One region of the Streptomyces sp. NPDC005761 genome, then DNA from elsewhere that is predicted to be linked to it. Evidence: riboswitches for the same ligand, from Rfam matches in the RefSeq annotation. Region 1 holds a riboswitch; each other region holds the start of a gene.

Region 1 (9,574 bases):
ACGCCCATGCGATCGGCCAGTGTCTGCTGAGCCAGCTCGACGAGCAGGCCCGCGAGGACCACCTGGACCGGCACCCGGTGCGCCCGCTGACGCGCTACTCCGTGCGCGATCGTCCGGCCCTTCTTGAGCGGCTGCGGTCCATCGAGCGGATGGAACCTGTCATCGAGCGACAGGAGTACGCGCTCGGAACGGTCTGCGCGGCCATCCCGATCACGGCCGGCTTCACGGCGGCCGCGATGGCCATTTCGGTCCCCTTGGACCAAGAAGAACGGTTGCTCCCCGCAGTCGAACGACTACGTGGCGAAGTGGCCAGCCTCTTGCGTTCGTTCGTGTTCTCTATCAGTATCTGAAAAATCACTCCTTGTGATCTGCTATCGCGTGCACCACGATGGCGTCAATAGGGCCATGGGGGATCATTCCTGGCCAGATTCATCTACTGCGGGGTTGAACGATGCGCGAGTCGGTTCAAGCTGAGGTCATGATGAGCTTCCTCGTCTCCGAGGAGCTCTCTTTCCGTATCCCGGTGGAGCTCCGGTACGAAGTGTGCGATCCGTACGCGATCCGGATGACCTTCCATCTGCCCGGCGACGCCCCCGTCACCTGGGCTTTCGGCCGCGAGCTGCTGCTCGACGGCCTCAACAGCCCCAGTGGTGACGGCGATGTACACATCGGGCCGACCGAGCCCGAAGGGCTGTCCGACGTCCACATCCGGCTCCAGGTGGGGGCCGACCGTGCACTCTTCCGGGCCGGTACGGCACCCCTCGTGGCCTTCCTCGACCGGACGGACAAGCTCGTGCCGCTGGGGCAGGAGTGCACGCTGGGTGACTTCGAAGGCAATCTGGAAGAGGCTCTGGGGCGAATTCTGGCCGAGGAGCAGAACGCCGGCTGACGAAGCCCGTGTCCGTGGCCTGCATGCCGGTCGAACAGCACACCTGCCGAACGGGTGAATCGCTCTCCGTGTCCGGGCGCTCAGGACTTCACCCGACGACGGCGCCCCCTGCCACTGCGCACGGGTGCGGGAATTCCGGAATTCGCGGTGAGCCTGGAGCGGTCGGCGGAGACGACCAGCGCCGCGAGCGCGGTGGTCACCGGCACCGAGGCGACCAGCCCGATCGAGCCGATCAGTGTGCGCACGATCTCCTCCGCCACCAGTTCGCTGTTGGCCACCGTCCCCATGCTGCTCTGGGCGATCGAGAACAGCAGCAACAACGGAAGCGCGGCGCCCGCATAGGCGAGCACCAGGGTGTTGACCACCGAGGCGATGTGGTCGCGCCCGATCCTGATCCCTGCCCGGTAGAGATCCTTCGCACTCATCGTCGGGTCCGCCTGGTGCAGTTCCCAGACCGCGGAGGTCTGGGTGACCGTCACATCGTCGAGCACCCCGAGGGAACCGATGATGACGCCGGCCAGGAGCAGCCCGCTCATGTCGATGTGCGGATACAGGCCGTGGATGAGGCCGGTGTTGTCGTCGGTGTTCCCGCTCAGGCTCGCCCATCCGATGAAGAGCGAGCCGAGCAGCCCGATCAGCAGCAGTGAGATCAGGGTGCCGATGACGGCGACAGAGGTGCGGGCCGTCAGTCCGTGGCAGATGTAGAGCGCGATGAGCATGATGGCGCCGGCTCCGACGACGGCCACAACCAGCGGGTTCGAGCCCTGCAGGATGGCCGGAAGGATGAAGAGGGTCAGTACGGCGAACGACAGGGCGAGCGCCACCAGCGCCATGACCCCGCGCATCCTGCCCACGGCGACCACCACCAGCGCGAAGATCCCGGCCAGCAGAAGCAACGGGAACTTCCGGTTCACATCGGTCACCGAGTACTGGAGGTCATGGGGCGCGTCGGGGGCGTACGCGACGACCACACCCTGACCCTCTCGCAGTTGCCGGGGCGCGTCAGGCTGGACGACCTCGATGAATGTGCGGCCCTTGTCCTGCCCGCTGGTGATCTCGACGGCGGCCTTCTCGCAGAGGGCGGCCCCGTCGTCCCTCTCGGCCCGCTCGCCGGTGGGCGGCGGGGTCTCGCCGCTGACGGGCAACTGGGAGGCGTTCACGTCCTTGCAGTCGATCTTGTCGATGTTCACCACCTTGCCCTGCTGGGTCTGCCGGTCGAAGCCGACACCTGTGCGCTCGTGCGCGGGCGCACCACCGGGCCAGAGGACCACGAGCCCGACGACGACCGCTGCTGCGAACGGGATCAGGACCGCAGCGATCACTTTGCGCAGATGGCTGGAGACGGGCGCGGCCGGGCCGTGGCTGTGGGAGTGCGTGTGCTGATGGCCCTGTGGTTCGGGCCCGCTATGAGGGGACGTCACCGGCCGATCATCGCAAGAAGAGAAGGGGCCCTCTGGCCAGCTCGCCAGGAGTGGCGCTAGCGTGGTGGCACCTTTGCACACGCGGGAGCTCGGAGCACCGGGCTGAGAGGGCGCTGATCTCCGTACGTCCGTACGGGACACGCTGCGCCGACCGCCGAACCTGTTACCGGGTAATGCCGGCGTAGGGAGTAGGTCTCATGACCACATCGGATGCACGCACGCCTGCCTCCAACCAGAGCGACGAGGCCGGGAAGTCCATCGGCTGGCACAAGGGATACGTCCAGGGCTCCCGCCCGGACCTCCGTGTGCCGGTACGTCAGGTGCACCTCACCAACGGCAAGGACGTGACGCTGTACGACACGTCGGGGCCGTACACCGATCCTTCTGCCGAGACCGACGTCCGCCGGGGGCTGGCACCTCTGCGGGAGAACTGGATCATCGCCCGCGGCGACACCGAGGAGTACACGGGGCGCCCCGGACGCCCCGAGGACGACGGGCTCAAGCACACCTCTCCGCGCGGAGGGCTGCGCAACCTGGACGCCGTCTTCCCCGGCCGTCCCCGCCAGCCGCGGCGCAGCCGGGACGGCCGTCCCGTCACCCAGCTCGCGTACGCCCGGCGGGGCGAGGTCACCCCGGAGATGGAGTACGTCGCGATCAGGGAGAACGTCGAGCCCGAGGTCGTCCGCGAGGAGATCGCGGCCGGCCGTGCGGTGCTGCCGGTCAACGTGAACCACCCGGAGATCGAGCCGATGATCATCGGCAAGCGGTTCCTGGTGAAGGTGAACGCCAACATCGGCAACTCCGCGGTCTCGTCCTCCATCGAGGAGGAGGTGGACAAGATGACCTGGGCGACCAAGTGGGGCGCCGACACGGTCATGGACCTTTCCACCGGCCGCAACATCCACACCACCCGTGAGTGGGTTCTTCGCAACTCCCCCGTGCCGATCGGCACGGTGCCGCTCTACCAGGCACTGGAGAAGGTCGACGGCAGGGCGGAGGAACTGACCTGGGAGATCTACAGGGACACCGTCATCGAGCAGGCCGAGCAGGGCGTCGACTACATGACGGTGCACGCCGGCGTGCGCCTGCCGTACGTACCGCTGACGGCCCGCCGCAAGACCGGCATCGTGTCCCGGGGCGGCTCGATCATGGCCGCTTGGTGTCTCGCGCACCACAAGGAGTCGTTCCTCTACGAGAACTTCGAGGAGCTCTGCGAGATTCTCGCCTCGTACGACGTGACGTACTCCCTCGGCGACGGCCTGCGGCCCGGCTCGATCGCGGATGCCAACGACGAGGCCCAGTTCGCGGAGCTGCGGACGCTCGGTGAACTGAACACGGTCGCCAAGAGGTTCGGGGTCCAGACCATGATCGAGGGGCCGGGCCACGTCCCGATGCACAAGATCAAGGAGAACATCGACCTCCAGCAGGAGATCTGCGAGGAGGCCCCGTTCTACACGCTCGGCCCGCTGACGACCGATGTGGCGCCCGCGTACGACCACATCACCTCGGGCATCGGAGCCGCGATGATCGCTTGGTGGGGGACGGCGATGCTCTGCTACGTGACGCCCAAGGAGCACCTCGGTCTGCCCAACCGGGACGACGTGAAGACCGGGGTCATCACCTACAAGATCGCGGCGCACGCGGCGGACCTCGCCAAGGGGCACCCGGGTGCGCAGGTCTGGGACGACGCGCTGTCGGACGCACGGTTCGAATTCCGCTGGGAGGACCAGTTCAACCTGGCGCTCGACCCGGACACGGCACGGGACTTCCACGACGAGACGCTGCCGGCCGAGCCGGCGAAGACGGCGCACTTCTGCTCGATGTGCGGCCCGAAGTTCTGCTCGATGAAGATCTCCCAGGACATCCGGCGTGAGCACGGAGGTTCGCAGTCGGAGATCGAGGAGGGGATGGCGGAGAAGTCCAAGGAGTTCGCGGCTGCGGGCAACCGGGTCTATCTGCCCATCGCGGAGTAGCTCCAGGAGCCGGGAGGCCTGGCGACGGGCCTCCCGGACCCCTGACCCGGTCAGTCCAGCTCGTGCTCCGGGCCGCCGAAGTCGGGGCTGGTGAAGTCCGGACTCGTGAACGACGGTCGGGGCGCGGCAGCCGGCCCGTCGTCCGGGCTGGAGAAGTCAGGCCTGCTGTAGCCGATCTTCGGGATGCGGTTGGCCGAGCGGTGCGGGGTGCGCGCGGCCGGGGCGGCCCCGGGGTCGGCGAGGGCGTCCCGCAGGAACGGCAGGATGCCGCGTTCCAGCAGGGCGTGCCGCCAGGCCTCTCTGGCACGGGCAACATCCTCCGGCAACTCCTCGCCCTGCTCCTCGGCCGCCACCGATGTCGAGCCGTTGCGCAGAGCCGTGACGAGAAGGCCGACGGCGGCGACGAGGATGGCGGCTGCCATCGCCGCCGCGAAGAACCAACCCGCGCCGACCATGGTGCGCGCGAACGAGGGGGGCGGGTCGAGTGCCTTCAGGATGTAGCCGATGAGCAGGAAGATCACCGCGGCGGTGCCTGCCAGCACCGGCGCCAGAACGGTGATGACGACTCCTATGCCGGCACCCGACTGCCGGGCACCGTCCGTTCCGGCGTCCGGGTCGCCCTCGCCCTCCTGGCCGGCGGCCGCGGCGCGGATCTCTTCGCGTGCCTTCACGTAGTGCTCGTACTCGGTGGCGGCCGCAGCGGTGATCAGCGCGGTGGCCGCCATCGCCATGGTGCGCAGCTGCACCGGATTGAGCCGTTCACCGACAGCGGCCAGATCCGGTCGTTCATGGGCGTGACGCAGTGCGTCGTCGAGGATCCGCTCGTACTCGGGCCGGTCCTCGGTCAGCAGGTGCGGAGCGCTGTTCATGTGCATCCCCCGATGCTCCGTAGGGCCTGTGTGCCCGCTCGAAACGGGCAGTCGGGCGGAAACGGAGGAGAGCCTGCTACTGATACGCCGATGGTAGAGCGCCTACGGCACGGGGTGACAGGGGGTTTCCGGAAATAGGCCCAGTGGTCCGCGTGTTCAGGTCGGGATGCGTCTTCCCCGCAGAACGTCAGTCATGCAGCGGGAGCTGGACGACCAGTAGCTTTCCGGCCATGGTCACTCCGCCGTCCATGGCGATGGCGAGCCCGTCCGCGTACACGTGCGGACCGTCCACCCTCGGCCCCGACCTGTCCTCGCCGTCCTCGGAGCCGACCTCGCCGAGGAGGTAGGGAATGGGGCTGTGACCATGGACGACGCGTCGGCCGCCGTAGGCCGCCATGAGTTCCTGTACGGCCTGCGGACCCGATTCGTCGCGGAAGGCGAACCGCTTGGTCAGCTTGCGGAAGAGGTCCCAGCATTCATCGGCGTCGTTCCGCGTGAGAATGGCGTGCACCGTGTCGTTGACGTCCTCGATGGTGGAGCCGTAGTCGAGGTACGCCGTCGTGTCCGAGTGCATCAGGAGGTGCTCGTCCTCCTCGACGACGGCGTCGAGCCGGGACATCCACTGGAGGTGGACGTCCTGGAGCCGCTCCATGTCCGTCTTCTGGCCGCCGTTGAGCAGCCAGGCGGCCTGGAAGGTGGCGGTCCCGGCGCCGGAGTTGACGGGGGTGTCGCCGAACCGCTTGGCGCCGATGAGCAGCAGTTCGTGGTTGCCCATCAGGGCCTTGCAGTAGCCGCCGGCGGCCGCGGCCTCGGCGGAGAGCCGCATCACGAGGTCGATGACGCCGATTCCGTCGGGTCCCCGGTCGGTGAAGTCGCCGAGGAACCAGAGTCGCGCGTTGCCCGCGGACCAGTTGCCCTCGGAGTCGATGAGGTTCTGTTCGGTGAGGGCCGCGATGAGCTCGTCCAGATAGCCGTGGACGTCACCGACGACGTACAGCGGGCCCAGCCCCGACTCCTGTGCAGGCCGCGGTTCGGGCACGGGCCGCACCTGGACGGTGTCCTCGCGGCTGATCACGGGGAGGTCGCGCTCGGTCGGGGTGTACCCCTCCGGCGGCTCGCCCCCCGGGAAGCCGTTGCCCGGATGGGGTGGGGCGGGCGGCGCAGGGGACTGCGCATAGGGCGGTACGCGGAAGTCGCGCAACGTCGCCGTCCGCACCACGGGTTCCTGACCGGCCCCCTGTGTCATCGACCCCTCCACCACCGTCGCGCCGCCGTACACCTGACGGGCCCTGCTGGTCGGGGTGGTCCGCGGTGTCGTGCGCCCATCATAGGAATGAGGATCGTGCTCTGTGACGCACCAGGGGTGGTGAATCCGCGCGCACGCCAGGTTCGTCGGTCGATTGGTCCCAATTGGCCTGATCAGTCCCCTGCGGGGGAGCGCGGCGCGCTGACCGTGGTGCGTGGCGGACGGCGTTGCGAGGAGGTCCGGACGATGAGTTCCGTCGGTATGACCTGTTCCACCGGTCCGTCCTGGTCGACGCCTTCGATGGCGTCGATGAGCAGCTGGACGACGGCAGTGCCGATGCGGCGAGGTTTGAGCGAGAGCGTCGTGATGGGCGGCTCGGTCGTCGCGTACACCGTGGACTCGCTGCAGCAGACCAGCAGCAGGTCCTCCGGGACGCGCAGGCCGTACCGGCGGGCGGCCGCCAGCAGATCGGTGCCGTTGGGGTCGAAGAGGCCGTAGACGGCGTCCGGGCGGTCCGGGCGGGCCAGCAGGCGGTCGGCTGCCACCGCACCCGCGCACGGGTCGTGGGCGGGGTAGGACTCGTACACGGGATCCTGGCCGACGCGCTCGCACCAGTGGAGGTAAGCGGTGGTCGAGAGCCGCGTGTACGTGTCCGTGGTGGTGCCGGTGAGCAGCCCGATGCGGCGGGCCCCGGCGGCCGCGAGGTGGTCGAGGAGGTCGAGGACGGCGGCCCGGTGGTCGTTGTCCACCCAGGCGGTGACCGGAAGGGTTCCGGCCGGCCGTCCGTCCGATACGACGGGCAGCCCTTGGCGTACGAGTTCGGTGACGACCGGATCCTGGTCGGAGGGGTCGATGACGACGGTGCCGTCGAGCGCGACGTTCGACCAGACGTCGTGGCGTGAGGTGGCGGGGAGGATGACGAGGGCGTAACCGCGGGCCAGCGCGGCGGAGGTCGCGGCTCTGGCCATCTCGGCGAAGTACGCGAATTCGGTGAAGGTGAAAGGTTCGTCCCCGTAGGTCGTCACGGTCAGGCCGATGAGGCCCGACTTGCCGGTACGGAGCGTTCGGGCCGCGGCGGAGGGGCGGTAGCCCAGCCGCTCGGCGACCTCGCGGACATGGCGGCGGGTGGCGTCCGGGAGCCTGCCCTTGCCGTTGAGCGCGTCGGAGACGGTCGTGATGGAGACCCCGGCGGCGGCGGCCACGTCCCGGATTCCTGCTCGTCCCTGTCGGCCGCCGCGCCGGGGGGTCTCCGTCCGGCTCACCTGGTGCTTCCCTGCTGCTGTCATGGCGAGCCGATAGTAGGGCTCGGGCGGGCACTTGGCCTGGTCGCATATGCGCACGTTGACAGGCACGTTTCTGCATGGTCATCGGCCATCAATCGCCTTGCTAATAAAGGGTGTTACGGGGGCAAGCCGTCATGTGTCATGCGTCGGGCCGGATGGGCCTGCTGAAAGGTGGATGTCTCGAAGAGGTCTCAACTCACCTCTTCGGGGGACGCGCGCCACGGAGTGAGCCACCGGCGTGCGCCACAGTGGGGAGCGCTCCCCCTCATTCCGGGGCTCACCCGGCGAATCCGCGGCCTGCCATTCGCAGCGGCGCTCAATCCTCATAAGGTGAGCAGTATTGATGTGTACGGACGGTCGAGGAGGACCTGCGGTGAGCGAGACGAGCCCCAAGCTGCGCCCCGAACTGGATGGCGTCCCCGCCTATGTGCCGGGCAAGCCGGCCGCGGCGGGCGGACCGGTCGCGTTCAAGTTGTCCTCCAACGAGAATCCGTATCCGCCGCTGCCGGGGGTGATGGAGTCCGCGCTGGCCGCGGCCGCGAACTTCAACCGGTACCCGGACATGGCCTGCACCGCTCTGATGAACGAGCTGTCCGACCGCTTCGGTGTGCCGCTTTCCCATCTGGCCACCGGCACGGGTTCGGTCGGCGTGGCCCAGCAGCTGCTGCAGGCCACCTCGGGCCCGGGTGACGAGGTCATCTACGCCTGGCGTTCCTTCGAGGCGTACCCGATCATCACCCAGGTCAGCGGTGCGACGTCGGTGAAGGTGCCGCTGACCGACGGCGAGGTGCACGATCTGGACGCGATGGCGGACGCGATCACCGACCGGACCCGGATGATCTTCGTCTGCAACCCGAACAACCCGACAGGCACCGTGGTGCGCCGGGCGGAGCTGGAGCGGTTCCTGGACCGGGTGCCGGGTGATGTGCTCGTGGTGCTCGACGAGGCGTACAAGGAGTTCATCCGCGACGCCGAGGTTCCCGACGGCATCGAGATCTACCGGGACCGGCCCAATGTGGCTGTGCTGCGGACGTTCTCCAAGGCCTACGGACTGGCCGGACTGCGGGTCGGCTTCGCGGTGGCCCATGAGCCGGTGGCAGCCGCACTGCGCAAGACGGCCGTGCCCTTCGGCGTCAGCCAGCTCGCCCAGGACGCGGCGGTGGCCTCGCTGCGGGCCGAGGACGAACTCCTGGGGCGGGTGGGCTCCTTGGTGTGCGAGCGACAGCGGGTGTCGGAGACCCTGGTGCGGCAGGGCTGGACGGTGCCCGAGTCCCAGGCGAACTTCGTCTGGCTGCGGCTGGGGGACCGTACCGCCGACTTCGCCGCGGTCTGCGAGAAGGCCGGCGTGGTGGTCAGGCCGTTCGCGGGTGAGGGTGTGCGGGTCTCCATCGGCGAGGACGAGGCCAATGACCTGTTCCTGAAGGTGACGGAGTCGTACCGCAAGGAGCTGTAGCGCCGGCACCCTTCGTCCGGCCGGGCCCCGTATCTCGTACGCGAGGTGCGGGGCCGTTTCCGTAGGTGGCCTCGGGAGGTCGCGGACGCCAGGCCGGGAGATGTCTGCTTCGAGGGGAATGATCGCTACGTCCGGGGAGGGGGCCCCGGTCGTATCTTCCGAAAGCCTGTGCGCCATAATAGCTTGTGAATGTGAACGCGTTCACAAGCGCGTCCGGATTCCTCCCGAGTTCAGTCGGATTTTATGGACAAACTGCCGATGAAACGGCGGCGACGTAAGGAGAAGGCGACGTGGAGCTGGCTCTGGCGCCGGAGACCCTGGCGCGATGGCAGTTCGGAACGACCACCGTCTACCACTTCCTCTTCGTTCCCCTGACGATCTCTCTCGCCGCGCTCACCGCGGGCCTGCAGACCGCCTGGGTGCGGACCAACAAGGAGAAG
Region 2 (9,574 bases), on a different contig from region 1:
GGCGCGCAAGCTCCACATCCCGGTCGTCGCGATCCTGGACACCAACTGTGACCCCGACGAGGTCGACTACAAGATCCCGGGCAACGACGACGCGATCCGCTCCGTCACCCTGCTCACCCGCGTGATCGCCGACGCCGTCGCCGAGGGCCTCATCGCCCGCTCCGGCGCTGCGACCGGCGACTCGAAGCCGGGCGAGAAGGCCGCCGGCGAGCCGCTCGCCGAGTGGGAGCGCGACCTGCTCGAGGGCGACAAGAAGGCTGACGCCGAGGTGCAGACCTCCGCCGAGACCGAGAAGGTCGCGGACGCGGAGGCCGCTGAGGCCCCCGCCGCCGAGGCTGCTGCCGAGGCCCCCGCCGCCGAGGCCCCCGCTGCCGAGGCTCCGGCCGCGGACGCCGAGCAGGCCTGACACCCGTCACGGCTGAAGACGGCGGGGGCGGGAGCCACAGGCACCGCCCCCGCCGTTCACCCGTAGATCTTTCAGACTTCGAGAGAGACATACAGACTCATGGCGAACTACACCGCCGCTGACGTCAAGAAGCTCCGTGAGCTCACCGGCGCCGGCATGATGGACTGCAAGAAGGCCCTCGACGAGGCCGACGGCAACGTCGACGGAGCCGTCGAGGCGCTTCGCATCAAGGGCCAGAAGGGCGTCGCCAAGCGCGAGGGCCGCTCCGCCGAGAACGGCGCGGTCGTCTCCGTCCTCTCCGAGGACAAGACCTCCGGCGTCCTGCTCGAGCTGAAGTGCGAGACGGACTTCGTCGCCAAGGGCGACAAGTTCCAGGCCGTCGCCAACACGCTCGCCGCTCACGTCGCCGCGACCTCCCCGGCCGACATCGAGGCGCTTCTCGCCTCCGAGATCGAGCCCGGCAAGACCGTCCAGGCGTATGTGGACGAGGCCAACGCCAACCTCGGCGAGAAGATCGTCCTGGACCGCTTCGCGCAGTTCGACGGCGCCTACGTCTCCGTGTACATGCACCGCACCATGCCCGACCTGCCCCCGCAGATCGGTGTCCTGGTCGAGCTGGACAAGGCCGACGCCGACCTGGCGAAGGGCATCGCCCAGCACATCGCCGCCTTCGCGCCGAAGTACCTGTCCCGCGAGGACGTCCCGGCCGAGATCGTCGAGGCCGAGCGCCGTGTCGCCGAGGAGACCACGCGCGCCGAGGGCAAGCCCGAGGCCGCGCTCCCCAAGATCGTCGAGGGTCGCGTCAACGGCTTCTTCAAGGAGGCCACCCTCCTCGGCCAGCCGTACGCGCTGGACAACAAGAAGTCCGTCCAGAAGGTCCTGGACGAGGCCGGTGTCACCCTGAAGCGCTTCACGCGCATCAAGGTCGGCATCTGAGTCCGTCCGCGAAAAACGGTGGACCCCGATAGGGTCTGGTGCAGTCGACGGCCGCACACCGCCGTACGACCGCAGATCTGACGAGGAGGCCATTGCCGCTGAGGGACACAGACCCACCGGCAATGGCCTCCTTCGTATGTGCACGAGGAGAATCTCCATGAACAAGGGCGCGGACGCCGCAACAGGTGACCACAAGCGCGATGACGGCAAGGTGCGCGGACGCTTCATGCTGAAGCTGTCCGGAGAGGCGTTCGCCGGCGGCGGGGGTCTCGGCGTCGACCCCGACGTCGTGCACGCCATCGCCCGCGAGATCGCGGCCGTCGTCCGCGACGGCGCGGAAATCGCGATCGTCATCGGCGGCGGCAACTTCTTCCGCGGTGCCGAGCTCCAGCAGCGCGGCATGGACCGGGCCCGGTCCGACTACATGGGCATGCTCGGCACCGTCATGAACTGCCTCGCTCTCCAGGACTTCCTGGAGAAGGAGGGCATCGACTCCCGTGTCCAGACGGCCATCACCATGGGCCAGGTAGCGGAGCCGTACATTCCGCTGCGTGCCGTACGACACCTGGAGAAGGGCCGCGTCGTCATCTTCGGCGCCGGCATGGGCATGCCGTACTTCTCGACCGACACCACAGCGGCACAGCGCGCCCTGGAGATCGACGCCGAGGCACTGCTGATGGGGAAGAACGGCGTGGACGGGGTCTACGACTCCGACCCGAAGACCAACCCCGCTGCGGTGAAGTTCGACGCGCTGGAGTACAGCGAGGTGCTCGCCCGCGATCTCAAGGTCGCCGACGCCACCGCCATCACGCTCTGCCGTGACAACCAGCTGCCGATCCTCGTCTTCGAGCTGACCACCGCGGGCAATATCGCCCGCGCAGTCAAGAGTGAGAAGATCGGCACGCTCGTGAGTGACCAGGGCACCCGGGCCTGACAACCGGGGGGACCGCACCGGGGGAACCCGGCCGGGCCCGGGAGCGCGGGGGACGCTCCCGAAGGATGGACAACGGCCTGCCGGTCGGACACCGTGCAGGTGAGGACGCGACGCAGGACCCGCCGGGCCCGAGCACGCCGGGCCCACTCAAGACACGCAGGAGCACGTGGTGATCGAAGAAACCCTCCTCGAGGCCGAGGAGAAGATGGAGAAGGCCGTCGTGGTCGCGAAAGAGGACTTCGCCGCGATCCGCACCGGCCGTGCGCACCCGGCGATGTTCAACAAGATCGTTGCCGACTACTACGGCGCACTGACCCCGATCAACCAGCTGGCCTCGTTCTCGGTGCCCGAGCCCCGTATGGCCGTCGTGACGCCGTTCGACAAGACCGCGCTGCGCAACATCGAGCAGGCCATCCGTGACTCGGATCTCGGCGTCAACCCGAGCAACGACGGCAATATCATCCGGGTGACCTTCCCCGACCTCACCGAAGAGCGCCGTCGCGACTACATCAAGGTCGCGAAGACCAAGGCCGAGGACTCCAAGATCTCGATCCGGGCCGTCCGCCGCAAGGCCAAGGAGACGCTCGACAAGCTGGTCAAGGACAAGGAGTCCGGCGAGGACGAGGTGCGCCGCGCCGAGAAGGAGCTCGACGACACCACCGCGAAGTACGTCGCGCAGGTGGACGAGCTGCTCAAGCACAAGGAAGCCGAGCTGCTCGAAGTCTGATGAACGACTCTTCCTGGGGCGTCCCGCAGGGCGCCCGCCACCGGGCCGCGCCCGAGATGCGGGCCGCTCCGGCGGGTCCTGCATACGATGTGCATGACGCCCAGCAGACTCGGCCCATGCCCATCGTGCCGGACGTTCCCGACGCAGGTAGAGACGCTGACGACCGTGATGACCGGGACCAGGGGGCCGCACGCCTGAACGGCGGCCCCCTGTTCCGCGACGAGAAGCCGCAGGAGCCCATGTCCACCGCGCCGCCACCCCCGCAGAAGAAGCGTGCGGGCCGTGATCTCGGATCCGCCATAGGGGTCGGTCTGGGGCTCGGCGCGGTCGTCGCCGTCTCGCTCTTCGTCGTCAAGGCAGTCTTCGTCGGTGTGATCGTGGTCGCCGTCGTCGTGGGCCTGTGGGAGCTCACGTCCCGGCTGGAGGAGCGCAAGGGCATCAAGGCGCCTCTCGTGCCGCTCGCGATCGGTGGCGCGGCCATGGTCGTGGCCGGCTACGCACGGGGTGCCGAGGGCGCCTGGATCGCCATGGCCCTGACCGCCCTGGCGGTGCTCGTCTGGCGGATGACCGAGCCGCCGGATGGGTACCTCAGGGACGTCACGGCCGGTGTCTTCGCCGCCTTCTACGTGCCGTTCCTGGCGACCTTCGTCGCGATGCTCCTGACCGCCGACGACGGACCGCAGCGGGTTCTGACCTTCCTGCTGCTCACTGTCGTCAGCGACACGGGTGCGTACGCCGTCGGCTGGCGCTTCGGCAAGCACAAGCTCGCACCGCGCATCAGCCCCGGCAAGACACGCGAGGGCCTGTTCGGAGCCGTGGCCTTCGCGATGGTGGCCGGTGCGCTGTGCATGCAGTTCCTGATCGACGACGGCTCGTGGTGGCAGGGCCTGCTGCTCGGCCTCGCGGTCGCCGCCAGCGCCACCCTGGGTGACCTGGGCGAGTCCATGATCAAGCGGGATCTCGGGATCAAGGACATGGGCACACTGCTGCCCGGGCACGGCGGGATCATGGACCGGCTCGACTCCCTGCTGCCGACCGCTCCCGTGGTCTGGCTGCTGCTGGTGATCTTCGTCGGCTCCGGCTGATCGGCCCCAGCATTCTTCCGGGTGAGGGCCCGCCGTCCGTGGACGGCGGGCCCTCACCCGTATGCAGGGCGGCAGCGAGACAGCACGCGTCAGCTCTGGTTCCGCAGGGCGGAGCGCATGTGGTGATGGAGTTCCATGGCCCGGCGGTGCATCCACAGGATCCAGAGGCAGAACGCCACCACCCCGACCGTGAAGACCAGCGGAAACACCAGCGAACCGGTGGTCGCACCGAGGACGAGCATGCCGACCGCGGTCAGGCCCATGAACGCCAGCCAGTACGGCAGCCACCGCTTGCCCCGCTCCATCTTGCCCAGCTGATCGTCCACCAGCCGCCGCATCATCGCCCGTTCCTCCGGATCCCGCGGAACCTCACGGCGCCGGATCCTGCGGTTGAGACTGACGACCGTGCGCGGGTCGGCTCCGGTCGCGCGGGCGGTTCTACGGCGCTGAGCAGCGAGGACCGCGATGATCACAGCGGTGTAGAGCAGGCTCTGGACCACCCATAAGCCCGGATGGTCATCCCGGCGGAACAGGGCGCTGAAACCCATGCCCAGGACGAAGACCACCAGTGCCTGCCCGACCAGGCTGTGATTGAACCAGTGCTTCAAGGTGTGCATGGCACGTACCTCCTGCGAATGCGACGGAATGTCCCTCTCGCTCCCGGATACCCAGCCCGGCCCGGTCCATCGGCGGCATGCCCCAGCGCGCCGCCGCTCGCGTGCCGGCCGTGCCCGGGAAGCCGCAGCGGCTCATCGACCCGAACGCGCGGCCCTCGGGGCCCGCCTTCGGGTGCGATCCGTCACTGCCGTATGCGCGTCCGGGCCGTCATCGGGCCGCAGGCGCCGCCCCCGACGACGGCCCTCACCGTCGACGACCGCGAGTACCCCGGCGTGTCTGCGACACTGGAAGAACCATGCCTAAGCCCGGAGAACTCACTTTCGTCGCGCCCCGCGGAGCCAAGAAGCCGCCGCGGCACCTCGCCGACCTCACGCCCGCCGAGCGCAAGGAAGCAGTCGCCGCGATCGGCGAGAAGCCGTTCCGCGCGCAGCAGCTCTCGCAGCACTACTTCGCGCGGTACGCGCACGACCCGGCCGAGTGGACCAACATCCCGGCCGGGTCGCGGGGCAAGCTCGCCGAGGCGATGTTCCCCGACCTGATGTCCGTGGTGCGGCACATCAGCTGCGACGACGACACCACCCGCAAGACGCTGTGGAAGCTGCACGACGGGACGCTGGTCGAGTCCGTCCTGATGCGTTACCCCGAGCGGGTCACGATGTGCATCTCCTCGCAGGCCGGCTGCGGGATGAACTGTCCGTTCTGCGCCACCGGGCAGGCCGGTCTCGACCGGAACCTGTCCACCGCGGAGATCGTCCACCAGATCGTGGACGGCATGCGGGCCCTGCGCGACGGCGAGGTTCCGGGTGGGCCGGCACGGCTCTCCAACATCGTCTTCATGGGCATGGGTGAGCCGCTCGCCAACTACAACCGCGTGGTCGGCGCCATCCGCAGGCTGACCGACCCCGAGCCCGACGGGCTCGGGCTCTCGCAGCGAGGGATCACGGTCTCCACCGTGGGTCTCGTACCGGCGATGCTGCGCTTCGCGGACGAGGGCTTCAAGTGCCGTCTCGCCGTCTCGCTGCACGCCCCGGACGACGAGCTGCGCGACACGCTCGTGCCGGTGAACACCCGGTGGAAGGTGCGCGAGGTACTGGACGCAGCGTGGGAGTACGCGGAGAAGTCCGGTCGCCGCATCTCCATCGAGTACGCGCTGATCCGCGACATCAACGACCAGGCGTGGCGGGGCGACCGCCTCGGCCGGCTGCTCAAGGGCAAGCGGGTCCACGTCAACCTGATCCCGCTGAACCCGACCCCCGGGTCGAAGTGGACCGCCTCGCGGCCCGAGGACGAGAAGGCGTTCGTCGAGGCGATCGCCGCCCATGGCGTGCCGGTGACCGTCCGGGACACTCGGGGCCAGGAGATCGACGGAGCCTGCGGACAGCTGGCGGCAGCCGAGCGCTGAGGCCGGAACCGGCCGTGTAGCCTGGGCTTGAATTCAACTTCATATTCCGACAGGGGAGCGCCACAGCGCTGAGAGTGCGGCACCGAGGACAGGTTGGCCGCAGACCCTCTGAACCTCGCCCGGGTCATTCCGGGTAGGAAGTTCGGACCTTACTCAAGCTGTTGCGCCCTGCCCGCTTCCGGTTTCCCCCGGTGCGGGCAGGGCCGCGTCTCTTCCTGGTCACTCCAGGAGGAATCACATGAGCACCACCAAGAAGATCGCGGTGACGGCCGTCGCAGCCGCACTCGGTGCCACCGCGCTTGCCGGATGCGGGAGTTCCGACGACTCGTCGTCCGGTTCCGGAAGCACCGGCAGCACCGGCTCCAAGACCGTCACCCTCGTCAGCCACGACTCCTTCAACGCCTCCAAGGACGTACTGAAGGAGTTCACCCGGGAGACCGGCTACACGGTCAAGGTGCTGAAGAGCGGTGACGCGGGAGCGGCCCTCAACCAGGAGATCCTGACCAAGGGTTCGCCCCGCGGCGACGTGTTCTTCGGCGTCGACAACACCCTGCTCTCGCGCGCCCTCGACAACGGCCTGTTCACGCCGTACGAGGCCAAGGGCCTCGACCAGGTCGCGGCCGATGTCCAGCTGGACGCGGAGAAGCACCGGGTCACCCCGGTCGACACCGGCGACATCTGCATCAACTACGACAAGAAGTACTTCGCCGACAGGAAGCTGGCACCGCCGGAGACCTTCGACGACCTGGCGAAGCCCGCGTACAGGAATCTGCTCGTCACCGAGAACGCGGCAACCTCATCGCCCGGCCTCGGCTTCCTTCTCGGTACCGTCGCCACGTACGGCGAGGACGGCTACCAGGACTACTGGAAGAAGCTGAAGAGCAACGGCGTCAAGGTCGTCGACGGCTGGGAGCAGGCGTACAACGAGGAGTTCTCCGGCTCCGCGGGTGGCAAGAAGGCCAAGGCCGACCGTCCGCTCGTCGTCAGCTACGCCTCCAGCCCGCCCGTCGAGGTGCTGTACGCGGACCCGCAGCCGAAGACCGCCCCGACCGGCGTCGCCACCGGCACGTGCTTCCGCCAGATCGAGTTCGCCGGTCTCCTCGACGGGGCGAAGAACGAGGCGGGTGGCAAGGCCCTGCTGGACTTCCTGATCGGCAGGAAGTTCCAGGAGGACATGCCGCTCAACATGTTCGTCAGCCCGGTCACCAAGGGTGCGAAGGTGCCGGACCTCTTCACCGAGTTCGGTGCGACGGTCGACAAGCCGACGACCGTCGCCCCGGACGAGATCGCCAAGAACCGTGAGCAGTGGGTCCAGTCATGGTCCTCGCTCGTAGTGAAGTAGCGAAGACTCCCGTACGCGGACCGGGCGCGCGCGGGAAGGCCGCACGCGCCCGGTCGCTGCGCGGGGGCGCGGTACGGCTGGGGCTCATGGCCGTGCCCGTGGCGTTCTTCGCGCTGTTCTTCGCCTATCCCGTCGTCGCGATCGTGGGGCGCGGGCTCAGGGCCGAGGGCGTGTGGCAGTTCGGGCGGTTCGGCGAGGTGCTGAGCCGGCCGGACATCCAGGACGTCCTCCGGTTCACCCTCTGGCAGGCCCTCGCCTCGACCGCGTCGACCCTGCTGATCGCACTGCCGGGAGCGTACGTCTTCGCCCGGTTCGACTTCCCCGGCAAACAACTGCTGCGGGCGGTCGTCACCGTGCCGTTCGTGCTGCCCACCGTCGTCGTCGGCACCGCGTTCCTCGCACTGCTGGGCCGCGGCGGCTTCCTCGACGAGCTGTGGGGCGTTCGGCTGGACACCACGGTGTGGGCGATCCTGCTGGCCCATGTCTTCTTCAACTACGCGGTCGTCGTACGTACCGTCGGCGGACTCTGGGCGCAGCTCGACCCGCGGCAGGAGGAGGCGGCGCGGGTCCTCGGCGCGGGGCGTTTCGCCGCCTGGCGTCGCGTCACCCTCCCCGCGCTCGGCCCTGCCGTGGCCGCGGCGGCGCTGATGGTCTTCCTCTTCACCTTCACCTCTTTCGGCGTCGTCCAGATCCTCGGCGGCCCCGGCTTCTCCACGCTGGAAGTGGAGATCTACCGGCAGACCGCGCAACTGCTCGACCTGCCCACGGCCGCCGTGCTGACACTGGTGCAGTTCGTCGCGGTGGGCGCCGTGCTCGCCGTGCACGCGCGGACCGTGCGGCGCAGGGAGACGGCGCTGCAACTCGTCGACCCGGCGCAGACGGCCCGGAGGCCGCGCGGGGCGGGGCAGTGGGCACTGCTCTGCGGCGTGCTGTTGACCGTGCTGGTACTGATCCTGCTGCCGCTCGGCGTCCTCGTGGAGCGGTCGCTCGACGTGTCCGGCGGCCACGGGTTCGCCTACTACCGCGCGCTTGCCTCGACGGAGACGAACAGTGGCACATTTCTGGTCGCGCCCATCGAGGCGATCGGGAACTCACTGCGCTACGCCCTGGTCGCCACCCTCATCGCCCTGGTCGTCGGGGGACTGGCAGCGGCGGCCCTGACCAGGAAGGCGGGCCGGCTCGTCCGGGGATTCGACGCGCTGCTGATGCTGCCGCTCGGCGTCTCCGCCGTCACCGTGGGCTTCGGCTTCCTGATCACCCTCGACGAGCCGCCACTGGATCTGCGTACCTCGTGGATCCTGGTGCCGCTGGCGCAGGCGCTGGTCGGGGTGCCCTTCGTCGTACGGACCATGCTGCCGGTCCTCAGAGCGGTGGACGGGCGGCTGCGCGAGGCCGCCGCAGTCCTCGGCGCCTCGCCGTTGCGGGCCTGGCGCGAGGTGGACCTGCCGCTGGTGCGGCGGGCGTTGCTGGTCGCTGCGGGCTTCGCGTTCGCCGTGTCGCTCGGCGAGTTCGGCGCCACGGTGTTCATCGCGCGGCCCGACAATCCGACGCTCCCGGTCGCGGTGGCGCGGCTGCTGGGGCGGTCCGGCGAGCTCAATTACGGCCAGGCGATGGCTCTCAGCACCATCCTGATGCTCGTGTGCGCGGTGTCGCTGCTGCTGCTCGAACGTATCCGCACCGACCGATCCGGGGAGTTCTAGAGATGCTGACGCTCGAATCGGCCACGGTGCGCTTCGGCGCCCGCGCCGCGCTCGACGCCGTGGACCTCGAGGTCGACGAGCACGAGATCGTCTGCGTCCTCGGACCGAGCGGCAGCGGTAAGTCCACCCTGCTGCGGGTCGTCGCCGGGCTCCAGCAGGCCGACGGCGGGCGGGTTCTGCTCGACGGCGCGGACCAGGGCGGCGTGCCGGTGCACCGGCGGGGCCTCGGCCTGATGTTCCAGGACCATCAGCTCTTCCCGCATCGCGACGTCGGCGCCAACGTCGCCTTCGGGCTGCGCATGCACGGCGTGAAACGGACCGAGCAGGACAGCAGGGTGGCCGAACTCCTCGATCTGGTGGGCCTGCCCGGCGCCGAACGGCGGGCCGTCGCCACGCTCTCGGGCGGCGAGCAGCAGCGCGTCGC
Region 3 (9,574 bases), on a different contig from region 1:
AGAACATCTGCGTGATCGCATAGTCCGCTCCGGCACGGCACTTGTCCACGAAATGCCGGATGTCGGTGTCCCAGTCGGCAGAGCGCGGATGCCGTTCGGGGAATGCCGCGACGCCGACACAGAAATCACCGGATTCCTTGATCAGCCGGACGAGATCCGCCGCGTACCGCACGCCCTGCGGGTGCTCGACCCACGGACCCATGGGGTCGCCCGGCGGGTCGCCGCGCACGGCGAGGATGTTCCGGATACCGGCGTCCGCGTACTGACCCACCATGTTGCGCAGCTCGGCGATGGAGTGGTTCACCGCCGTGAGGTGCGCGACCGGGGTGAGGGTGGACTCGGCGGCGATGTCCTGGGTCGCCTTCACCGTCCCGGCGCGGGTGGATCCGCCGGCCCCGTACGTCACGGAGACGAAACTCGGTCCCACCGCTTCGACCCGGCGGAGCGCGTTCCAGAGGTTCCGCTCGCCCTTCTCGGTCTTGGGCGCCCAGAACTCGAAGGAGTACGAGGTCTTGCCGGTCGCGAGCATCTCACGCACGGTGCGCGCGTGATCTGTCCTGGTGGAGGGTGTGCCAAGGGCCATACGGGCAGGTTAACCAGGGCGCGCCCGGCTCCCAACCGAACTGGGGCGATTTGGCTTGATTGCCCGTTCTTTGTCCACCCTTCGGACACTCCTGTCCCGAATCGGCCCTCCGGCCCGTCCGGTCACGCGCCGGCGCGGTCCCGGATTCTTCCCGCCAGCTCGGCGGCGGCGGCAGCCGGATCGGACGCCTCGGTGACGGCCCGCACGACGACGACCCGGCGGGCTCCGGCGTCCAGCACCTCGTCGAGGTTGCCCGCGTCGATCCCGCCGATGGCGAACCACGGACGGGCGGGTGCGAGCGAGGCGGTGTAGCGGACGAGGTCCAGGCCGGGGGCGTGCCGGCCCGGCTTGGTCGGGGTGGGCCAGCAGGGGCCGGTGCAGAAGTAGTCGACACCGGGCTCGGCGACGGCCGCGTCGACCTCGGACTCGGCGTGCGTGGAGCGGCCGATGACCACGTCCCGGCCGACGATCGCGCGGGCGGCCGGTACCGGCAGGTCGCCCTGGCCCAGGTGCAGCACGTCCGAGCCGATGGCGTGGGCGACGTCGGCCCGGTCGTTGACCGCGAGGAGCTTGCCGTGACGCTTGCAGGCGTCGGCGAAGAGCGCGAGGTGTTCGAGCTCCTCGGCCGCCTCCATGCCCTTGTCGCGCAGCTGGATGACGTCCACGCCACCGGAGAGGACCGCGTCGAGGAACGCGGGCAGGTCGCCCTGGCGGCGGCGGGCGTCCGTGCACAGGTAGAGCCGGGCGTCGGACAGCAGCGCGCGAGGCGTGGACATGGTGCGGTTCCCCCCGGGGAAGGCGACGACGGTCGGTCGGTGGTGCGGGGTCGCGGGCCGCGTCGAGCGGCCCGCGACCCGGTGCGGCTGTGGGTCAGACGGCGAGCGCCTGGGCGCGGCGCTTCACCTCCGTGCCGCGATTCTCACTCAGCGCCTGCGCGGGCGTGCCCGGCAGGCTCGGGTCGGGGGTGAAGAGCCATTCCAGCATCTCCGCGTCGGAGTAGCCGTCGTCCCTCAGGAGCGTCAGGGTCCCCGAAAGGCCCTTGACCACCTTGTCGCCGTCGATGAAGGCGGCAGGCACCTGGAGCGCCCGGTTCTCACCACGTCGTACGGCGATGAGCTGGCCCTCCTTCACCAGCTGGCGCACACGCGTCACCTGGACATCGAACATTTCGGCGATGTCGGGGAGGTGGAGCCAGGCAGGGACGAGAGCATCGATCTTTGCGTCAATCTCGGTCACGGGGACAAGCGTGCCATCCCGGACCGACAGTCGGTACCCGGGCCGACCGTCCGAGGGCCGGCCGGGCCGTCAGAGCGTGGCCGATTTCAGGGGCACGGAGGGGTCCGCGACCCGGTCGGGGGCGAGTTCCACCCCCGATTCGACGAGTTTGCGGCCCTGCGCGAGATCGCGCGGACGGCCGACCGCCAGTACGGCGACGAGCACGCCGCCGCGCAGCCAGCACACCGTCCAGCTCGGTCCGGACGGATCACCTCGCCACACCAGGGTGTCGGCCTCCGTGTGGTGTCCCGCGTACTGGACGAAGCGGCCGAACTGCTCGGACCAGAAGTAGGGCACGGGGTCGTAGACCGGGAGGGGCCCCTCGCCCTGCGGAGCGGTGACGGCGGCTGCGACGGTCCGGGGGCCCTGGAGGGCGTTGTCCCAGTGGTGGACGAGCAGCCGCTCGCCGTAGCGGGCCGAGGGGAAGGAGGCGCAGTCGCCGACCGCGTACACATCGGGGAGTGAGGTGCGCAGCGACGCGTCGGCGGTCACCGACCGGTCCGGGCCCCTCTCGATCCCCGATCCGGCGAGCCAGCCGGTCGCGGGCCGGGCACCGACGCCCACGACGACCGCGTCCGCCGGGAGCACGCGGCCGTCGGCCAGGACCACGCGACCGGGTTCGATGCGGGCGACCCGGGCGCCGGTGAGAAGTGCGGCGCCGCTCTCGGCGTACCAGCCGGCCATGGGGGCCGTCACCTCGGCGGGCAGTGCGCCGGCGAGCGGGCGGTCGGCGGCCTCGACGACGGTGACCGCGCAGCCGGCCGCGCGGGCGGCGGTCGCGAACTCGGCGCCGATCCAGCCCGCGCCGACGACCACGACGTCGTGCTGTCGTTCGAGGACCGGCCGCAGCCGGGCGGCGTCGTCGAGCGTGCGCAGGAGGTGGACCCCGGGGACGCCCTCGGATCCGGGCAGCACCAGAGGCTCGGCGCCGGTGGCGATGACCAGGACGTCGTAGGGGACGGGCCCCTCCGGGGTGTCCAGTTCGTGGTCGGCCGCGCGCAGTGCGGTCACGTCGAGGCCGAGTCTCAGGGTGATGTCCAGGGCCTCGAAGTCGATGTCGAAGGCCGAGCCCTCGGCCTTGCCGAGGAGGACGGCTTTCGACAGCGGGGGCCGGTCGTACGGCTGGTGCGGTTCGGCGCCGATCAGCGTGACGGGGCCGGTGAAGCCCTGTTCGCGCAGGGCCACGGCGGTCTGCACGCCTGCCATGCCCGCTCCGGCGATCACGACGCGGCGGCTCGGCCGCGAATCTGTCTGCTGCTGTCCGGTCTGCTCGTCCACCCGCCCACCTTAAACACCTGACGCATCGTCAGTAAGTCGGACGGCCGCTCACCGCCGCCGGATCGCCGCGCCCGGCGCTCGGGCCGACGGCCTCGGCGGCTCCCCTTGCCGGGGGCGCGGGGCAGGGGATTAGGGTGGCCGTGCACATCACTCGCGGGAGCCCGGACGCACCGGGCTGAGAGGGAGGCTGGACGGCCTTCGACCGTACGAACCTGATCCGGGTCATGCCGGCGAAGGGAGGGGCTGGACGCCCATGCGCACGCATCGTACGAACGGGTCCGACGTCCTGGTCATCGGGGGCGGCATCATCGGACTGGTCACCGCCTGGCGGGCCGCTCAGCGCGGTCTGGCCACCGCGGTCGTCGATCCCGCACCCGGCGGCGGCGCCGCCCAGGTCGCGGCCGGGATGCTGGCAGCCGTCACCGAACTCCATTACGGCGAAGAGATGCTGCTCGGCCTCAACGTCGCTTCCGCCGCACGCTATCCGGCGTTCGCGGCAGAGCTGGAGGCGGCGAGCGGACAGGACATCGGCTTCCGTGCCTGCGGCACCCTGGCCGTCGCGCTCGACGCCGACGACCGCGCCCATCTGCGCGATCTCCACGCCCTGCAACGCCGCTCGGGGCTGGAGTCGGAGTGGCTCACCGGCCGTGAGTGCCGTCGCCTGGAGCCCATGCTGGCCCCTGGCGTACGCGGAGGGCTGCGGGTCGACGGCGACCACCAGGTCGACCCGCGACGGCTGGCCGCCGCGCTGGTGACGGCGTGCGAACGGGCCGGGGTTGTCTTCCACCGCCAGCGGGCCGAGCGGCTCTCGGTCACGGGCGGCCGGGCCGCCGGAGCCGTACTGGCCGACGGTACGCAGCCGGCGGCCGATCAGGTCGTCCTCGCCGCGGGCAGCCTCAGCGGCCGGCTCGCGGGGGTGCCGGATCACGTCCTGCCCCCGGTGCGCCCGGTGAAGGGCCAGGTACTGCGCCTGACCGTGCCCACCGCGTACGCCCCCTTCCTCTCCCGCACCGTGCGGGCCGTCGTCCGGGGCAGCCACGTCTATCTCGTGCCGCGCGAGAACGGCGAACTGGTCATCGGCGCCACCAGTGAGGAGATGGGCTGGGACACCACGGTCACGGCCGGCGGTGTGTACGAGCTGCTGCGCGACGCGCACGAGCTGGTGCCCGGCATCACGGAGCTGCCGCTCACCGAGACCCTCGCCGGCCTGCGCCCCGCCTCCCCCGACAACGCCCCGCTGCTCGGCCGCACCGCGCTGCCCGGCCTCCGTCTCGCCACCGGCCACCATCGCAACGGGGTGCTGCTCACCCCCGTCACCGGGGACGCCATGGCAGAGCTGCTGGCCGGCGGCGAGCTGCCCGAGGTGGCGCGCCCGTTCTCCCCCGGCCGTTTCTCACCCGCCGCCCCCGTACGTCAGGAGCAGCCCGCATGACCGAGTCCGCCCCCCTCTCCGAGCCCATGGCCGTCTCCGTGAACGGCGAGACCGTCGCCGTCGCGCCCGGCACCACCCTGGAGGCCCTGGTCGCCTCGCTGACCGGTGCGTCCTCGGGCGTCGCGGCCGCCCTGAACGAAACCGTCGTGCCGCGTGGCCAGTGGCCCGCGGCCGCACTCACCGCCGGCGACCGGGTCGAGGTCCTGACCGCGGTGCAGGGAGGCTGACCATGTCCGACGACCTCTTCTCCCTCGGCGGCACCGTTCTCGGCTCCCGGCTGATCATGGGAACGGGCGGGGCGCCCAGCCTGGACGTGCTGGAACGGTCCCTGACCACTTCCGGCACCGAGCTGACGACCGTGGCGATGCGCCGCCTCGATCCGACCGTGCAGGGCTCTGTCCTCTCCGTGCTGGAGCGCCTCTCCATCCGTGTGCTGCCGAACACGGCGGGCTGCTTCACGGCGGGCGAGGCCGTGCTCACCGCCCGGCTCGCCCGCGAGGCGCTGGGCACCGACTGGGTCAAGCTGGAGGTGGTGGCGGACGAGCGCACCCTGCTGCCGGACCCGATCGAGCTGCTGGACGCCGCCGAGACGCTGGTGGACGACGGTTTCACCGTCCTGCCGTACACGAACGACGACCCGGTGCTGGCCCGGAAGCTGGAGGATGTCGGGTGTGCGGCGATCATGCCGCTCGGCTCCCCCATCGGCTCCGGTCTGGGCATCCGCAATCCGCACAACTTCCAGCTGATCGTCGAGCAGGCGCGGGTCCCCGTGATCCTGGACGCGGGGGCCGGAACGGCTTCGGACGCGGCGCTGGCCATGGAGCTGGGGTGCGCGGCCGTGATGCTCGCCTCGGCGGTCACCCGCGCTCAGGAGCCCGAGCTGATGGCCGCCGCGATGCGTCACGCGGTGGAGGGCGGGCGGCTCGCGTACCGCGCGGGGCGGATCCCCCGCCGCCACTTCGCCGAGGCCTCGTCGCCGACGGCGGGGCGGGCGGTGCTGGACCCGGAGCGTCCGGCGTTCTGACCCGGTCCCGGCTCGTGCGTGAGGCGGATCTCATGGACCCGTGGCGTCATGCCGCCGGCCCGGGCCACACCCCGGCTGACGGCGTGTCCCTGTCACGGCTCGGCTGCAGTAGGGCCCCGGGACCGCCCCAGCCAGTCGGCCGTGTCCGCGGCGGCTCGTAGACTCGGCTGCGTGGATACGACCCTCCAGGACCCTCTCGTCGGGCAGCTGCTCGACGGCCGCTACCGCATCGATGCCCGCATCGCCGTGGGCGGCATGGCCACGGTCTACCGGGCCATGGACACCCGACTCGACCGGGTGCTCGCCCTCAAGGTGATGCATCCGGCGCTCGCGGCCGACGCCTCGTTCGTCGAGCGCTTCATCCGCGAGGCCAAGTCGGTGGCCCGGCTCGCGCACCCCAATGTGGTCGCGGTCTTCGACCAGGGCGCCCAGAGTCAGTACGTCTACCTCGCCATGGAGTACGTGGCGGGGTGCACGCTGCGCGACGTACTGCGCGAGCGGGGCGCGCTGCAGCCGCGGGCCGCGCTGGACATCCTGGAGCCGGTCCTCGCCGCGCTGGGGGCCGCGCACCGGGCGGGCTTCGTCCACCGGGACATGAAGCCGGAGAACGTGCTGATAGGCGACGACGGCCGGGTCAAGGTCGCCGACTTCGGCCTCGTCCGGGCCGTGGGAACGGTCACGAACACCACCGGGAGCATCCTGGGGACGGTCTCGTACCTCGCCCCCGAACAGATCGAGCACGGCACCGCGGACACCCGCGCCGATGTGTACGCGTGCGGTGTCGTGCTGTACGAGATGCTGACGGGCACCAAGCCGCACGCCGGGGACTCCCCCGCCCAGGTCATCTACCAGCACCTCAACGAGGACGTGCCGGCCCCCTCCGCCGTCGTTCCCGGCCTCGCGGCCGAGCTGGACGAGCTGGTGGCGAGTGCCACGGCCCGTGACCCCGAGCGCCGCCCGTTCGACGCGGTGGCGCTCCTGGCCGGGTCCCGCCGGGCCCGGTCCGGTCTCACCGACGCGCAGCTGGACGCCGTGCCGCCGCAGGCCCTGGCCGAAGTGCGCGACGGCGCGGAGGACCGCACGAGCGTGATCCCGCGGGTGCTGCCCCCGGGCCAGGGCACCACCCACCACACCAGCCGGCTGGAGATGCCGCCGCAGCCGCCCGCGCAGGCGCCGGCCCGTCGCGCCGGCCTGCGTCGCGGGAGGCCGCAGCGCGGTGTCATCGCGGCCGTTCTGGCCGTGCTGCTCGTCCTAGGGGTCGGCGGTGGCGTCTGGTACATCAACTCCGGACAGTTCACCCGGGTCCCCTCGCTGCTGGGCCAGAGCGAGAAGGCGGCCGGGAAACGGCTGTCGGACAGTGGTCTGGAGCTGAAGGGCGTACGACGGGCCTACAGCGACACCGTCGGACGCGGCAGGGTGATCAGCAGCGACCCCAAGCCGGGCGCCCGGATCCGGGGCAACGACTCCGTGTCGCTGGTCGTCTCGCGCGGTCCCGAGATCGTCACGGTGCCCGATGTCCATGGCGTCGCACTCGCCGAGGCCAGACGGCAGCTGGAGAAGCGGGGCCTGACCCCGGGCATGATCACCAAGGAGTTCAGCGACGACGTGTCCGCGGGCGAGGTCGTGCGTACGGATCCCGAGTCGGGCGCCGAGCGCCACCCGGACTCCGCGGTCGCGCTCGTGGTCTCCAAGGGGAGCCCGGTCGACGTCCCCGATGTCACCGGCCAGTCGGTCGACGACGCCACCGCGGAGCTGGAGGACGCCGGCCTGGAGGTCGTCGTCGCGCCCGGCCGGGTGAACTCCCCGGAGGACGAGGGCGACGTCGCCCGCCAGTCGCTCGAGGAGGGCACCGAGGCGGCGGAGGGCGACACCATCACGCTCACGGTCTCCAAGGGGCCGCAGATGATCGACGTCCCGGACGTCACCGGCAAGGACGTCGACGACGCCCGTGGCGAGCTGGAGGACGCGGGCTTCGAGGTCAAGGTCGACCGCCCGTTCCTCTCCTTCAGCGACACCGTCGAGAGCCAGTCCACCGACGGGGGCGACCAGGCCCCCGAGGGCAGCACCATCACCATCAAGACCAAGGGACTGTAGATCCGTATGCGCAACCCCGTCGGCGGCCACATCCCGGTGGCCGGCGGCCTCTCCAAGGTCGGCCTGCCCTACGCCCGCGAGATGGGCGCGGAGGCCGTCCAGGTCTTCGTGGCCAATCCGCGCGGCTGGGCGACCCCGGCCGGCAATCCGGTGCAGGACGAGTTGTTCCGTACCGAGTGCGCCGCCGAGTCCATACCGGCGTACGTCCACGCCCCGTACCTGATCAACTTCGGTTCGCACACCCCGGCGACCGTGGAGAGGTCCGTGGACTCCCTGCGTCACTCCCTGCGCCGGGCGCGCCAGATCGGCGCCCTGGGCGTCGTGGTGCACACCGGTTCGGCGACCAACGGCCGGCCGCGTGAGGAGGCGCTGGCGCAGGTGCGCACCCACATGCGGCCGCTCCTGGACGAGCTGACGCACGACGACGACCCGTTCCTGCTGCTGGAGTCGACCGCGGGGCAGGGTTTCTCGCTCTGCTCACGCACCTGGGACTTCGGCCCGTACTTCGAGGCGCTCGACTCCCATCCGAAGCTCGGTGTCTGTCTCGACACCTGCCACATCTTCGCCGCAGGCCACGACCTGGCCGGTCCGGCGGGCATGAAGAAGACCCTGGACCTGCTGGTGGAGACGGTCGGCGAGGGCCGGCTGAAGCTGATCCATGCCAATGACTCCAAGGATGTGGCCGGAGCGCACAAGGACCGGCACGAGAACATCGGGTCGGGTCACATCGGCGAGGAACCGTTCCGGGAGCTGTTCTCCCACCCGGCCACCGCGGGCGTCCCCCTGGTCATCGAGACGCCGGGCGGCAAGCAGGGCCATGCGGCGGACGTGGCCCGGCTCAAGGAGCTGCGCGGCCGGGGCTGACCGGACGCACTCATGCGGGGAATACCCCAGGGGGGTATATGGTTCCTACAGGCGACAGGAACCGCTCCTCGGCATCGGGGGATCACCATGCGAGACCACGCAGACCACGCGCAGCACGACGACCGCACCGGCGATCTCGACCATGCCGGCCACCCCGGCGGCCTCCCGGACCACTCCGGTCACGGCTCGGGCGGCGCGAGCTGGTCGATGGCGGCGCGCGCCACGCTCCACTGCCTCACCGGCTGCGCCATCGGCGAGGTCCTCGGCATGGTGATCGGTACGGCGTTCGGCTGGGGCAACATGCCGACGACGGTCCTCGCGATCGCCCTGGCGTTCTTCTTCGGCTACTCGCTGACGCTGCGCTCGGTCCTGAAGTCGGGCGTCGACTTCCGAACGGCATTCCGGGTCGCGCTCGCGGCCGACACGCTCTCCATCGCGGTCATGGAACTGATCGACAACGGGGTGATCGTCCTGTGGCCGGGCGCCATGGACGCCATGCTCTCGGACGCCCTGTTCTGGGGGGCTCTCGCGATCTCGCTCGCCGTCGCCTTCGTCGTCACCACACCGGTGAACAAGTGGATGATCGGGCGCGGCAAGGGACACGCGGTGGTGCACCGGTACCACCACTGACACGGCACGGCGGACGGGGCGCCACCGGGTCAGAGCTCGGGGCCCTCCCCGGGCTCCTCCTGGTAGGAGTAGCGCTGTTCCTTCCACGGGTCGCCGATGTTGTGGTAGCCGCGCTCCTCCCAGAAGCCGCGGCGGTCGGCGCTCATGTACTCGATGCCCCGGACCCACTTGGGGCCCTTCCAGGCGTACAGGTGAGGCACCACGAGCCGGAGCGGGAAGCCGTGTTCGGCGGTGAGCAGTTCGCCGCCCTTGTGGGTGGCGAACAGGGCCCGCTCGGAGATGAAGTCGTCGAGCCGCAGGTTCGAGCTGAAGCCGTACTCGGCCCAGACCATCACATGCGTGACCTGCGGCGCCGGGGGCGCCAGCGCCACGACATCACGGGCGAGGACTCCAC

The links. Region 1 has a riboswitch for thiamine pyrophosphate ahead of thiC (phosphomethylpyrimidine synthase ThiC). Riboswitches for the same ligand answer to the same signal wherever they lie in the genome.
Region 2: linked by a shared signal. The riboswitch ahead of ABZ434_RS15335 (thiamine ABC transporter substrate-binding protein) and the one ahead of thiC (phosphomethylpyrimidine synthase ThiC) in region 1 are both predicted to bind thiamine pyrophosphate.
Region 3: linked by a shared signal. The riboswitch ahead of thiO (glycine oxidase ThiO) and the one ahead of thiC (phosphomethylpyrimidine synthase ThiC) in region 1 are both predicted to bind thiamine pyrophosphate.

What each region holds. Positions count from the first base shown of each region.
Region 1 is NZ_JBEXXX010000002.1:153,550-163,123, forward strand. Features, by position in the region: gene ABZ434_RS02845 (helix-turn-helix domain-containing protein) at 1-350, shown strand, start outside; gene ABZ434_RS02850 (SsgA family sporulation/cell division regulator) at 452-889, shown strand; gene ABZ434_RS02855 (YibE/F family protein) at 970-2,310, opposite strand; TPP riboswitch at 2,382-2,515, shown strand; gene thiC (phosphomethylpyrimidine synthase ThiC) at 2,508-4,283, shown strand; gene ABZ434_RS02865 (hypothetical protein) at 4,334-5,158, opposite strand; gene ABZ434_RS02870 (metallophosphoesterase) at 5,340-6,398, opposite strand; gene ABZ434_RS02875 (LacI family DNA-binding transcriptional regulator) at 6,572-7,684, opposite strand; gene hisC (histidinol-phosphate transaminase) at 8,055-9,134, shown strand; gene ABZ434_RS02885 (cytochrome ubiquinol oxidase subunit I) at 9,425-9,574, shown strand, end outside.
Region 2 is NZ_JBEXXX010000013.1:100,320-109,893, reverse strand. Features, by position in the region: gene rpsB (30S ribosomal protein S2) at 1-406, shown strand, start outside; gene tsf (translation elongation factor Ts) at 506-1,342, shown strand; gene pyrH (UMP kinase) at 1,500-2,276, shown strand; gene frr (ribosome recycling factor) at 2,446-3,003, shown strand; gene ABZ434_RS15350 (phosphatidate cytidylyltransferase) at 3,003-4,088, shown strand; gene ABZ434_RS15345 (hypothetical protein) at 4,178-4,705, opposite strand; gene rlmN (23S rRNA (adenine(2503)-C(2))-methyltransferase RlmN) at 5,002-6,108, shown strand; TPP riboswitch at 6,150-6,266, shown strand; gene ABZ434_RS15335 (thiamine ABC transporter substrate-binding protein) at 6,347-7,450, shown strand; gene ABZ434_RS15330 (iron ABC transporter permease) at 7,537-9,150, shown strand; gene ABZ434_RS15325 (ABC transporter ATP-binding protein) at 9,153-9,574, shown strand, end outside.
Region 3 is NZ_JBEXXX010000004.1:31,615-41,188, reverse strand. Features, by position in the region: gene metF (methylenetetrahydrofolate reductase [NAD(P)H]) at 1-583, opposite strand, end outside; gene thiE (thiamine phosphate synthase) at 706-1,359, opposite strand; gene ABZ434_RS05515 (Rv2175c family DNA-binding protein) at 1,454-1,819, opposite strand; gene ABZ434_RS05510 (FAD-dependent oxidoreductase) at 1,889-3,064, opposite strand; TPP riboswitch at 3,280-3,392, shown strand; gene thiO (glycine oxidase ThiO) at 3,390-4,568, shown strand; gene thiS (sulfur carrier protein ThiS) at 4,565-4,795, shown strand; gene ABZ434_RS05495 (thiazole synthase) at 4,798-5,592, shown strand; gene pknB (Stk1 family PASTA domain-containing Ser/Thr kinase) at 5,764-7,686, shown strand; gene ABZ434_RS05485 (deoxyribonuclease IV) at 7,693-8,550, shown strand; gene ABZ434_RS05480 (DUF4396 domain-containing protein) at 8,758-9,180, shown strand; gene ABZ434_RS05475 (sulfite oxidase-like oxidoreductase) at 9,210-9,574, opposite strand, start outside.